DNA from 3 places in the Halomonas pelophila genome. Region 2 is predicted to be linked to each of the others. Evidence: riboswitches for the same ligand, from Rfam matches in the RefSeq annotation. Region 2 holds a riboswitch; each other region holds the start of a gene.

Evidence for each region. A riboswitch is a leader RNA that binds a small molecule or an ion and turns the genes downstream of it on or off. The one in region 2 is predicted to bind thiamine pyrophosphate.
Region 1: another riboswitch for thiamine pyrophosphate. It lies ahead of thiC (phosphomethylpyrimidine synthase ThiC); the one in region 2 lies ahead of thiO (glycine oxidase ThiO).
Region 3: another riboswitch for thiamine pyrophosphate. It lies ahead of ABE957_RS09995 (SLC5/6 family protein); the one in region 2 lies ahead of thiO (glycine oxidase ThiO).

Annotation. Positions count from the first base shown of each region.
Region 1 is NZ_JBEGCI010000003.1:38,528-42,809, reverse strand. It holds gene tenA (thiaminase II) at 1-570, shown strand, start outside; TPP riboswitch at 657-768, shown strand; gene thiC (phosphomethylpyrimidine synthase ThiC) at 849-2,738, shown strand; gene ABE957_RS03635 (porin family protein) at 2,859-3,362, opposite strand; gene ABE957_RS03630 (acetate/propionate family kinase) at 3,606-4,282, shown strand, end outside.
Region 2 is NZ_JBEGCI010000010.1:80,532-84,813, forward strand. It holds gene ABE957_RS12330 (alcohol dehydrogenase catalytic domain-containing protein) at 1-31, opposite strand, end outside; gene ABE957_RS12335 (thiazole synthase) at 176-976, opposite strand; gene thiS (sulfur carrier protein ThiS) at 976-1,185, opposite strand; gene thiO (glycine oxidase ThiO) at 1,182-2,282, opposite strand; TPP riboswitch at 2,352-2,474, opposite strand; gene ABE957_RS12350 (hypothetical protein) at 2,606-2,911, opposite strand; gene argF (ornithine carbamoyltransferase) at 3,011-3,931, opposite strand; gene grxD (Grx4 family monothiol glutaredoxin) at 4,106-4,282, shown strand, end outside.
Region 3 is NZ_JBEGCI010000007.1:164,598-168,879, forward strand. It holds gene ABE957_RS09990 (hypothetical protein) at 1-46, opposite strand, end outside; gene ABE957_RS09995 (SLC5/6 family protein) at 115-1,503, opposite strand; TPP riboswitch at 1,493-1,612, opposite strand; gene ABE957_RS10000 (hypothetical protein) at 1,726-2,391, shown strand; gene ABE957_RS10005 (HNH endonuclease) at 2,449-3,369, shown strand; gene ABE957_RS10010 (peroxidase-related enzyme) at 3,376-3,963, opposite strand; gene ABE957_RS10015 (ABC transporter ATP-binding protein) at 4,066-4,282, opposite strand, start outside.

The sequences.
Region 1 (4,282 bases), on a different contig from region 2:
GAGGAAGGCGCCTTTCGCCACTACCTCCAGCAGGACTACCTGTTCCTGATCCACTTCGCCCGGGCCTACGCCCTGGCCGCCTACAAGAGCCGCGACCTCAGCGAGCTGCGCCACGCCTTCGAGGGCCTCAAGACCATCCTCGACGTGGAGCTGGGGCTGCACGTGGACTACTGCCGCGGCTGGGGCATCTCCGAGCAGGACCTGGCGCGCCTGCCGGAGGCCCGCGCTACGCTTGCCTACACGCGCTACGTGCTGGACACCGGCCATCGCGGCGACCTGCTCGACCTGCACGTGGCCCTCGCCCCCTGCCTGGTCGGCTACGGCGAGATCGCCCAGTGGCTCAATGGCCGCGCCACCACGGTGCGCGGCGAGGCGAACCCCTATGACGCCTGGATCGCCATGTACGAGAGCGAGGCCTTCCAGCAGGCCATGGCGGACGAGCGCGCCTGGCTCGACGCCCGGCTGGCGGAGGTGACGCCGGCGCGCTTCGCCGAGCTCACCGCGGTGTTCCGCGACGCCACCCGGCTCGAGATCGACTTCTGGCAGATGGGGCTAGATCAGCGCCTCTGAGCTGGCCCTACCTGACGTCCCGGGCTGGTTCTGGTCAGGCCGCCCACCCACGGGATAGAAGGGGAATCGCGAGATTGCCCGACCACCAACGCTTGACGGGGCGCCGTTGATGACGGCTGAGACCATGCGCTTGCCAGCATGGATCCCGTTGAACCTGAACTGGCTAGGACCAGCGTAGGGATCAAGCGACAGGCCGCGTGCCCCCTGACGCCCGGCCCCTGTCCTTCCCGCCTGTGTCCTCCCTGAACAAGACCCCGACAATCCAAGGGAGAACACCAATGAGCAAGACCGCCCATTTCCTCGCCGAGAGCGCCCGCGTCGACGAGGCCGCCATCCAGCCGCTACCCGGCTCGCGCAAGATCTACGTCGAGGGCTCGCGCCCCGACATTCGGGTCCCGTTCCGCGAGATCAGTCTCTCGCCGACCAGGACCTCCGGGGAGGACGAGGCCAACCCGCCGTTGCTGGTCTATGACACCTCCGGCCCCTACACCGACCCCGAGGCCGAGATCGACCTGCGCCAGGGCCTTCCCGAGCTGCGCCGCGCCTGGATCGAGGAGCGCGGCGACACCGAGCGCCTCGACGGCCCGACCTCCGAGTACGGCCGGCGCCGGGCCAACGACCCGATGCTCGCCAACCTGCGCTTCGACCTGACCCGCACGCCCCGTCGCGCCAAGGAAGGGAAGAACGTCACCCAGCTCCACTACGCCCGCCAGGGCATCATCACCCCGGAGATGGAGTTCATCGCCATTCGCGAGAACCAGCGCCGCCAGGCGCTCGGCAGCGAGGAGGTCGAGCGCATCCTCGGCCACCAGCACGCCGGCCAGGGCTTCGGCGCCCGCCTTCCCGAGGAGATCACCCCGGAGTTCGTACGCGACGAGGTGGCCGCCGGCCGGGCGATCATCCCCTGCAACATCAATCACCCGGAGTCCGAGCCGATGATCATCGGCCGCAACTTCCTGGTGAAGATCAACGGCAACCTCGGCAACTCGGCGGTCACCTCCTCCATCGAGGACGAGGTCGACAAGATGACCTGGGGCATCCGCTGGGGCTCGGATACCATCATGGACCTCTCCACCGGGCAGAACATCCACGAGACCCGCGAGTGGATCATCCGTAACGCCCCGGTGCCGATCGGTACCGTGCCGATCTACCAGGCACTGGAGAAGGTCAACGGTGTGGCCGAGGACCTCACCTGGGAGGTGTTCCGCGACACCCTGATCGAGCAGGCCGAGCAGGGCGTGGACTACTTCACCATCCACGCCGGGGTGCTCTTGCGCTACGTGCCGCTGACCGCCAAGCGGGTCACCGGCATCGTCTCCCGGGGCGGGTCGATCATGGCCAAGTGGTGCCTCTTCCATCACCGGGAGAGCTTCCTCTACACCCACTTCGAGGAGATCTGCGAGATCTGCAAGCGCTACGACGTGGCCTTCTCGCTGGGCGACGGCCTGCGCCCGGGCTCGGTGGCCGACGCCAACGACGAGGCGCAGTTCGCCGAGCTCGAGACCCTGGGCGAGCTGACCCGCATCGCCTGGCAGCACGACGTCCAGGTGATGATCGAGGGGCCGGGCCACGTGCCCATGCACCTGATCAAGGAGAACATGGACAAGCAGCTCGAGGAGTGCGACGAGGCGCCCTTCTACACTTTGGGGCCGCTGACCACCGACATCGCTCCGGGCTATGACCACATCACCTCCGGCATCGGCGCGGCGATGATCGGCTGGTACGGCTGCGCCATGCTCTGCTATGTGACGCCCAAGGAGCACCTGGGCCTGCCCAACAAGGATGACGTCAAGACCGGCATCATCACCTACAAGATCGCCGCCCACGCCGCCGATCTGGCCAAGGGGCACCCGGCCGCCCAGCGCCGCGACAATGCGCTCTCCAAGGCGCGCTTCGAGTTCCGCTGGGAGGACCAGTTCAACCTGGGCCTCGACCCGGACACCGCCCGGGAATACCACGACGAGACCCTGCCCAAGGACTCCGCCAAGGTGGCGCACTTCTGCTCCATGTGCGGGCCCAAGTTCTGCTCGATGAAGATCAGCCAGGAGGTCCGCGACTACGCCAAGGAGAAGGGACTCGACGGCGACCAGGCGGCGGTGATGAAGGGCATGGAGGAGCAGGCCGAGAAGTTCCGCCAGGAGGGCGCCGAGCTCTACAAGGAGGTCTGAGGCGACGCCGCGGCCGTCGCTGTCCCTGACGGCCGCGGGCTCCCTTCACTTAATCAAACGCCCCCGCCGGTTGTCCGGCGGGGGCGTTTTTTCATGGCGCGGCGAACGCGCGCCGGGCGTTTAGAAGCGGTACGTCATCCCCACGCTCGCGGCATCGAAGGTGTAGTTCGATTCGTCCAGGTAGCGGACGTAGTCGGCGCCGAGGGCGAGGTTCGGTGCCACGTCGAACGCGGCGCCGCCGCCCCAGGAGAAGCCGGTCTCCTCGTCGAGGTCGAAGTCCACCTCGGTAAAGCCGGCCAGGCCGTAGAGGCGGAAGTCCGGGGTGATGGGCAGGATACCCTTGGCATAGGCGCCGGCCAGGTAGTCCAGCTCGACGGGGCCGTCGGAGCCGCCGCCGCCGAGGTGACCCTCCAGGGCGAAGTAGTCGTTGAAGGCCACGCCGCCGCGCAGGCGCAGGCCGGTGCTGTCGGCTTTGGGGCCGCGGTCCGGATCCAGCTCCCAGAACAGGACGTCGCCGCCGAGGTAGGGGCTCGGGTCGTAGTTCATCGGGCTGCCCTGAGCCAAGGCGCTAGTGCCGGCCAACAGCAGGGCGGCGGATACGGCAGAGATCGTGAAGGTCTTCATGGCAGCTCTCCAGTTAGAAAACACTGTTTTCATACACGCCTTCATTCTGGTACACCTTCGACCAAGGTGCAATGCTCGGGACGGCGAGCAGCAGGAAAGCACAAGGCGCCCGGGTCGCCATCCCTCGATCCATGTCACGGTTTCTCGCCTCGTAACGTGTTAATTTCGCGAGAATCAGGCGCCGTGCCCGTCCGCTCATAGGCGATCGCACGCCCCGCGCCCCTCGACACAGAAGGATGTGCCATGAACGACCCGGTACTGGTCATCAACTGCGGCTCTTCGTCGATCAAGTATGCCCTGGTGCCCGCCTCGCCCGGCGAGCCCCGCCTCTCCGGCCTGGCCGAGCGCCTGGGCAGCGAAGACGCGCGCCTCAAGGGCGTGGACAGCGAAGGACGCGCCTTCTCGCGGCCGCTGCACGGGGCCGGCCATGCCGAGGCCATGGCGGCGATCCTCGAGGGCCTCGAGGGGCAACATCCCGTGGCGGTGGGCCATCGCGTCGTCCACGGCGGCGAGCGCTTCACCCGCGCCGCCCGTCTCGATGCCGCCGTGAAGCGCGCCATCGAGGCCACCGTGGCCATGGCGCCGCTGCACAACCCGGCCAACCTCGAGGGGCTCAAAGCCACCCAGGCGCTGTTCCCCGACCTGCCCCAGGTGGCTGTCTTCGATACCGCCTTCCATCAGACCCTGCCCCCGCGGGCCTACCGCTACGCCCTGCCGGACACGCTCTACCGCCGTCATGGCATTCGACGCTACGGCTTCCATGGCAGCAGCCATGCCTACGTGAGCGCGCGGGTCGCTGCCCTGAGCGAGCGCCGCCACGGCGGCTGGCTCATCGCCCACCTGGGCAACGGCTGCTCCACCTGTGCGGTGTGGCAGGGGGCGAGCGTCGACACCAGCATGGGCCTGACGCCGCTGGAGGG
Region 2 (4,282 bases):
CGCCATGCCCGGTCAGCAGCATGGCCGCCATGGTCTGGGGAACGCGTTCGCTGCTCACGGGGTGCCTCCTGTCGTCGCTGTCGATTCGACCCGACGATAGCAGACTTCCCCGACCCGGCGTCATCCCTTTCGGCCGCTGCGCGGGTCGGTTCGTCGGTGGCTGCGGCGCTGCCCGTCAGCCGCCGCTATGCCAGAACGGCTGCCCCACCGTCGGCGTGCTGGGGCTGGCGGTCTGGCGCTGCTGCATCAGTCCGGCGCGATACGCCTTGCGCCCGGCAGCGATCGCCTCGGCGAAGGCCTCGGCCATCAGCGCCGGCCGGTGGGCCTTGGCCACGGCGGTGTTGAGCAGCACCCCGTCGAAGCCCATCTCCATGGCCTCGGCGGCCTGGGAGGGGGCGCCGAGGCCGGCGTCGATGATCAGCGGCACGTCGAGGCGCTGGCGAAGTGTCTGCAGGGCGTAGCGATTCATCAGGCCGCGGCCGGTGCCGATGGGCGCGCCCCAGGGCATCAGCGCCTGGCAGCCCGCGTCGCGCAGGCGCTGGCAGAGCACCAGGTCGTCGGTGCAGTAGGGCAGCACCTTGAAGCCGTCGTCGATCAGCGTCCGGCAGGCCTCCAGCAGGCCGAAGGGGTCCGGCTGCAGGTTGTAGTCGTCGCCGATCACCTCGACCTTGATCCAGGGCGTGTCGAACATCTCCCGGGACATCTGGGCCAGGGTGATGGCCTCCCGGGCCGAGCGGCAGCCGGCGGTGTTGGGCAGCAGCCGGCAGCCGCTGTCGCGCAGGATCTGCCAGAAGGCGTCGCCGTCGCCCTCGGCGGGATTCTGGCGGCGCAGCCCCAGGGTCACCATGTCGCAGCCGGCGGCCTGAATGGACTCCTGCATCACCGCGGGCGACGAGTAGAGGGCCGTGCCCAGCAGGAAGCGGCTGGAGAAGGTCTCGCCGTAGAGAGTCAGGATGTCGTCGTGTGATACGTTCATCAGCCGCCTCCCACCGGGGCCACGATATCGATGCGATCGCGGTCCCTAAGGACCCGCTCGGGGTAGGCCGAGCGGGGCACGAACTCGCCGTTGATCGCCACGGCGACGCGACGCTCCGTGTAGTGCCAGGCGTCCAGGGCGTCCGCCAGCGCCGTGTCGGCCGGCAGGCGGGTGGCCTCGTCGTTGAGGCTCAGGGTGATCTCGTTCATGCAGCGCTCTCCTGGGGGGGATGTCCCGTCAGGGTCTCGGCGAAGGGCGTCTCGCCCCGGCCGCGGATGGTGGCCAGCAGGTGGCAGGCCACCGCCGGTGCCAGCAGGTAGCCGTGGCGGAACAGGCCGTTGGCGGTGATCAGGCCGTCACGCTGGGTGACATGGGGAAGGTTGTCCCGGAAGGCGGGGCGCAGGTTGACCCCCTGTTCCAGGATGCGTGCCTCGGCGAAGGCCGGCGACAGGGTGTAGAGGGCGCTGCCCAGCTCCAGGGAGGACTGCAGCGAGACGGGAGAGCGGTCCTCGCTCTCGATCTGGGTGGCGCCGATGACGAAGCGCTGGTCGGGCTTGGGGACCACATAGAGCTGGTAGCGCGGATGCATCAGGCGCACCGGGCGCGAGAGCCGAATCTCCGCGGTCTGCACGTGCAGCGTCTCGCCGCGCACGCCGCGCAGGCTGGCGTGGTGCTGGCGGGCGCCGGTGCCGCGACAGTCGACGACCAGGTCGAAGGCGCGCCGGCCGTCGCGGGTCTCGATCTCCCCGGGGAAGGTGTCCACCGGGCAGTGGGCGTGGCAGGTGCCGCCCAGGCGGCGGATCTCGGCCAGCAGCCGCTCGAGCAGGGCGCGGTTGTCCAGGTGGGCCTCGTCCGGCAGGTAGAGGCCCTGGCGGAAGCCCGCCGCCAGGTCGGGCTCCAGCCGGTGGATCTCGGCGTCGTCCAGCGCCTGGCAGGCCGGCTCGTCGCCGAGCACGTGGGTGAGGTCGCGGCGGAACTGGGTGAGTTCCCCCATGTCCTGGGCGTGGGCCACCATCAGGCTGCCCTGATGGTGCCACAGGGCGGTAGCGTCGAGCGCCTCAAGCCAGCGCGGCCACTGGGCCAGGGCGAACTGACCCATCTCATAGACGCTGCGCTCGGAGACCGCCGTCTCGCACAGCGGCGCGACCATGCCGGCCGCCGTCCAGGCGGCCGCGGCGGGCTGTTCCAGGTCGCCGGCGTCATAGAGGGTGACGGCATGGCCGTCGCGAAGGAGTTGCCAGGCGACCAGGCGGCCCAGCAGGCCGGCGCCGGCCACGGCGATGGTACTCTCGGTGGGGTGTGTCATGGCGTTGTCCATCCAGCAGAAGACGTGGAGGAACAGGCTGGATGACGAAAGGGGGCTGCTAGCTGCTAGACGATACGACAGCTTGTTCCCTCCGCAGGCATCAACCTGATCAGGTTCAACGGGTTCGGCCGTACCGATCTCAGCCCCCGTGCACGTCTCCATGAGCGTACCGGGGCTCCCCGACAAGTCGTCACAACCTAACCAAAAATGCCCGGGCGCGCAATCACGTGCGCGCCCGGGCATTTTTCTGGGCCTGGTCTTAAGGGCTTGGTCTTCAGGTCTGGTCTCGAGGCTGGTCTCGATACGCTAGCCCGGCATCGGGCTCAGGCGCAGTCGGCGGCCCCTTCGCCGAACATGTCGAACAGCAGCTCGCGGCCGAGGCCGGTGAGTACCAGGCGCTGCTGGTCGTTCCAGGTGGCGGCCTGGCTGTTCTCGAGGATCGTCTGGCAGGGCGCCCAGTCGCTGGTGGCCGCATCCAGGGTCTTCAGGGCCCGGCGATCGAGGCCGCGATGGCTGATGGTGACCGTCTCGAGCACATGGCCGTGGCGATAGAGCATGGCGGCCATGTGGGAGAGGCACTGGCGCAGGCTGCGCTGCATGCCGCTGGGGCTGGGGTGGGAATGATTCATGCTGCCGCATCTCCTGAGCGGGATTGCTGCGGCGCATTATACATGCGACGAAGGTCGATGTCATACCAAGGTATAAGACGACCCTCGTCGCGTCCTTCGTCAGCTCTCCACGCGTCCCAGCAGCAGGAACTCGAGCAGCGCCTTCTGGGCGTGCAGGCGGTTGCCCGCCTCCTGCCAGACCACGGCGCGCGGGTCGTCGAGCAGGGTGTCGCTGATCTCCTCGCCGCGGTGGGCGGGCAGGCAATGCAGGAAGAGAGCGTCTTCCCGGGCCCGATCGAGCAGCTCCTCGGTGACCTGCAGGCCGGCGAAGTCCGCCTCGCGCTTGGCCTGCTCCTCTTCCTGGCCCATGGAGGCCCAGACGTCGGTGGTGATCAGGTCGGCCTGGGCGACGGCTTCCCTGGGGTCGCGCACGATGCTCACCCGGTCGCCGGCGGCATCGAGGATGTCCTGGCGCGGCTCGTAGCCCTCGGGACAGCAGATGCGCAGCCGGAAGTCGAACTGGCGGGCGGCGTTGATCCAGGAGTGGCACATGTTGTTGCCATCGCCGATCCACACGGCGGTGCGATCCTTGACGCTGCCGCGCAGCTCTGTCCAGGTCATCACGTCGGCGAGCAGCTGGCAGGGGTGGTAGTCGTCGGTTAGGGCGTTGATGACCGGCACCGCGCTTGCCGAGGCGAAGTCTGCAAGCCCCTGGTGGGAGAAGGTGCGGATCATCACCGCGTCGACCATCTCCGAGAGCACGCGGGCGGTGTCGCCGATCGGCTCGCCGCGGCCGAGCTGGGTGTCGCGCGACGACAGGAACAGCGCGTGGCCGCCGAACTGCGCCATGGCGGTCTCGAAGGAGACCCGGGTGCGCGTCGAGGATTTCTCGAAGATCATCGCCAGGGTTCGATTGGCGAACGGGGTATAGGTGGGCCCGTGGGTCTTCAGGCCGTTCTTGATCGAGATGGCGCGCTGGATCAGGTAGCGCAGCTCGTCCGGACTGAGGTCAAGCAGGGTGAGAAAATGGCGGATGGCCATGGGGTCGCTCCACGGGGAAAAACGACCATCCTAGCCAGCCCACGGGGGATGCGCAACGCGCCCGGCATCAGTAGAATGACCCTCATCCACAAGGCCGACCCGCGCGCTCGGGTATTGCCCGAACCCCACCGGGTCCCCGGCACACGAGTCCAGTAAACGAGTAAGGGAGACGTCATGAGCACTACCGTCGAGAACATTCAGCGCCAGATCGGCGAGAACCCCATCCTGATCTACATGAAGGGCACGCCCCAGCTGCCGCAGTGCGGTTTCTCCGCACAGACCGTCCAGGCCCTGATGGCCTGCGGCGAGCGCTTTGCCTTCGTCAACGTGCTGGACAACCCGGACATCCGC
Region 3 (4,282 bases), on a different contig from region 2:
CGAACAGGACGAGCCCCCCTAGGCGCACCGGTGACCAGACTGGCATGGGGCGGTTCCTCGACAACGCGGATCGACCCTCTCAGGGTGGGCGCCCGCCCGCGAAGTGGCAACGTCTCAGGCCGGACGCGCCCGCCGTGCCGGCCGAAGCCCGGCGATCAGCAGGCTGACCAGGCTGGAGAGCAGCAGCGCGCCGAGGAATGGCGGCAGGGTCGGAATGCTGCCGGGGAAGCTCGCCGCCAGCACGCCGGCGGCGAGGCTGCCCTGGGCCACCCAGCCCGGCAGGATGGCGCCGAGCATGCCCGCCACGCCGCCGGCCACCGCGGCGGTGGCACTCATCCGCGACCACAGGCCCAGCAGCACCGGCACCACGATGGCCGCGCAGAGCAGGTCGGCGATCAGGAACAGGCGCAGCACCGAGAGCCCCTGAAGCGCCACGATCACCACCGGCACCATCAGCGCCACGGTGGCCAGGCGCGCCGCGCCGATGGAGAGGCCGCGGCGACCGGACCCCGCCACCACCAGCGAGGCGATGCCGTTCTGCAGGGTATCGACGCTGGAGGCCACCAGGGTGACCGCCAGCACCAGCGCCGGCAGCGCCAGCCAGTCCGGCGCCTCGGAAAGCAGCGCGAAGAAAGGAATCGGCGGCTCGCCAAGCGCCACGCCGGCCATGGCGGCCAGCATGCCGAGCCCGCCGATCACCATCACCACCAGCACGGTGATGCCGCCGCCGAGCCAGGCGCCGCGGCCCAGGGCACGGTCGTCCCGCGCCGCCCAGACCCGCTGCCAGTAGCCCTGATGAAAGAGGTTCGCCGCCGTCACCGCGATCACCAGGGTCAGCGCCACGGAGAGCGCATCGCCCGCCGGGATCGACGGCAGGGCCGCCGCCACCGGCATCTCGGGCAGGCGCGCAAGCGCCACCCCGCCGACCAGGGCCAGCAGGGCGATCAGCAGCCAGGCCTGCCAGCGGTCGGTGGCAAGGCTCGCCCGCAGCCCGCCCACTGCGGTGTAGAGCAGCGTGGAGATCGCCACGCCGATCACCACCAGCGCCGGTGGCACCTCGGAGAGCAGCGCGGTGATGGCCCCGACGGCGGTCAGCTCCGCGGCCAGGAAACAGGCCATGTAGAGCACGGAGACCAGCGACACCCAGCGCCGCACCCCGGCGCCATAGCAGGCCTCGGCGAACTCGCCGATGCTGCGCCCTTCCGGCAGGTGGCGGCGGATCGCCGGGCCATAGAGCCCCAGCACGATGAATGGCAGCGCCGAGCCCACGGCATAGCCGGCCAGCGCCAGCGGGCCGACGAAGGCGCCGATCTCGGGGGGCGCGAAGAGGATCCAGGCGCCCATCCCCGAGGCCAGGAAGGAAAGCCCCAGGGTCGAGGCACTCTGGGAGTTGCGCGCGGTGACGTAGTCGTCGAGGGGGCCATCGGCCCGGCGGGCCTTGAGGCCCAGGAATGCAAAGCACAGCAGCGCCGCGCCGAGCACGGCAGACGTCAGGACAGGCATGTCGCACTTCCTCCGCCGGTATGAACCGGATCAGGTTCCAGGGTCAGCGCCATGCGCTCTCTCAGCCCCGGCCGACGTGTGCGGCAGCGAGACTCCCCTGGCGACAGTGAATGGATTGTGGGATCGCGACTCAAGCCCGCGCCGTAACGGCCGATAGAGACAGGATCAAGGGGCATCATAACGTCGCCCCAGCGTGACGACCACCCGTGCCGGAGCCCCGAGATGCCCTACACCGAAGCCAAGGAACACGCCCCCGGACGCCTGCACGGGATCTTCGTCGATCCCTACAGCGCCTTCGACAACGCCGCCACCGAGCGCCTGCTGCATCTGCGCGTGGCGACCGAGGCGCTGATCCTGGCGCCGATGCACGAGGGTCGGCTGGTGCTGCGCGTCATCCACGGCTGGCAGAACGGCAGCTTCGAGCCCGCCGAGCTCTGCCACAGCGACCATCGGCTGGACTCCTTGGCCGCGCTGCGCCGGGTGGCCGACGACTACCGCCGGGCCTTCGAGGGTGGGCAGCCGCTGCCCTGCGACGGCACCGAGCTGCTCGCCAAGCCCCTGGCCCGGGCCCTCGCCGCCGCCGAGGCCGAAGGCCAGGCCCTCGACGAGGAGACCCGCACCATCCCCGCGCGCTGGCCCGCCTTCCGCCAGGGCCTGACCCTCTACACCTTCTTCAAGGTCTACCACCGTCTCACCTACAGCGAAGATGATGCCTACCGCGCGATTCGCTGCCAGACGCCGCAGGGGCAACGTGAGATCCACGAGTTCCACCTCGAGGAGGGCGAATTCGCCGTGGTGGCGCCCCGCGAGAATGAGAAAGCCGACAGCCTGCTGCTGCTGCACGAGAGCCAGCTGACGCCGGTGCTGCAGCTATTGGAGGAGTGTTAAATCACGAGGACTTGATTAGTATTTGTAGATACTAACTCTGCTTCTCAGGACGCCCCCTTGCTGAATATCGATCTCCGTATTCGACAAGCCGCATTCAAGAGGTTGGAGGCCATATCTCAAGCACCGTCCGGTGATGTGTCCTGGAATGCGATTGCCGAACCGCTGCCCTTCGATGATGGCGCTATCTACCTTGCCAGTCGCGCCATCGGCATCTTTAAGCCCAAACAGATGCCAGACGGCATCTTGAGCATCAAGACGGTCGTGCCCAAACAGGGCCGCACCAACATCTATGCCGATGGGACTAGCGATGAGGGTGGGTTCTGGTACTCGCTAGAGGCTGGCGGTCTGACGAAATCCGCTAATCGTCAGCTGATGATCAGCTACGAGAGAAAAGATCCCATCATTTACCTCATAGGAGTGGCGCCTGGACGCTATTTCCCGTTGTGGCCGTGCATTATCGATAGCGTCGACACCCAACAGGAAATATGTCACGTCAGCATGCATGACCATACTGACGTGTTACGTGATGTCGCTGAGCCAACGGCCGCCTACCGAGTCGATGGGCTGGAAAAACGCCACCTCATCCGAGAGGTCAAAACGCGAGTACACCAGGCGGAATTTCGTGCCCGCGTCATGCAAGCCTATTCCAGCCGCTGTGCCATGACGGGGTTACCTGTCCCTCAGTTGCTGGAGGCTGCCCACATCATCCCCGACAGCCATCAGGCGAGTACCGCGGAGGTCAGCAACGGAGTATTGCTGACGGGCCTCCACCACCGAGCCTACGATGCCGGCTTGGTCGGCATCGACCCAAATTACAGAATCCATGTCGATGACGCGCTACTGGCCACAAAGGACGGTCCCTTGCTTGAAAGCGTGAAGCAACTCCACGGCCAGCAAATCTCACTTCCACGAAACGCAAAGCAAAGGCCCGACAGAGAAGCCCTTGATCTGCGATACCAGAAGTTCCGCGGTAAGTAGCGTGCCTCACTTCTCCCGCGGCACCCGCCCCATCAGGTAGAACTCCTCGTTGGGCGGGGTGCCGGTCAGGGTGACCAGGCGATTGGAGAGCCCGAAGAAGGCGGTAATGGCGCCGATGTCCCAGATGTCATCATGGGTGAAGCCGACCGTTTTCAGGCGCGCCTCCCACTCGTCGGTCAGCTCCCCCACCTCCAGGCCGCAGTAGAGGGCGAAGTCCAGCATCACGCGGTGGCGCTCGCTGATCGGCGCGGTGCGGTGGTTGACGGCCACCTGGTCGGCGAGCAGCGGGTCCTTGCTGTAGATACGTACCAGGGCACCGTGGGCCACCACGCAGTAGAGGCAGCGGTTGCGGGCGCTGGTGGCCACCACGATCATCTCCTTTTCGGCCTTGGTGAGGGTGTCGGACTCCCGCTCCATCAGGGCGTCGTGGTAGGCGAAGAAGGCCCGAAACTCGGCCGGACGGTGGGCCAGCATCAGGAAGACGTTGGGCACGAAGCCGGCCTTTTCCTGCACCGCCAGCATGGTGTCGCGGATGTCGTCGGGCAGATCGTGGATCGATTCGGGGATGGGGAAGCGGCTGATCGGTGCGGACATGGTGATTCCTGACGTTGTGGTTGTTGTTTCGGGCTAACCGACAGTTAACGTCAACGTCAGGTTCTTGGCCATGATCCCTTCGACGTAATCGATCTGCCCCGCTCAGGCCACGGAGAGATAGCGCTCCTGGAGCTCGGGGTTCTCGCGCAGCTCGGCGGTGGTGCCGGCATAGGCGACCTGCCCCTTCTGCAGGATGTAGGCCTTCTGGGCATGGCGCAGGGCGAAGGGCACGCTCTGGTCGGTGAAGAGGATCGTGGTGGTGCTCGCCAGGTCGTCGATCAGCTCGCCGATCTGCTTGACGATGACCGGGGCCAGCCCC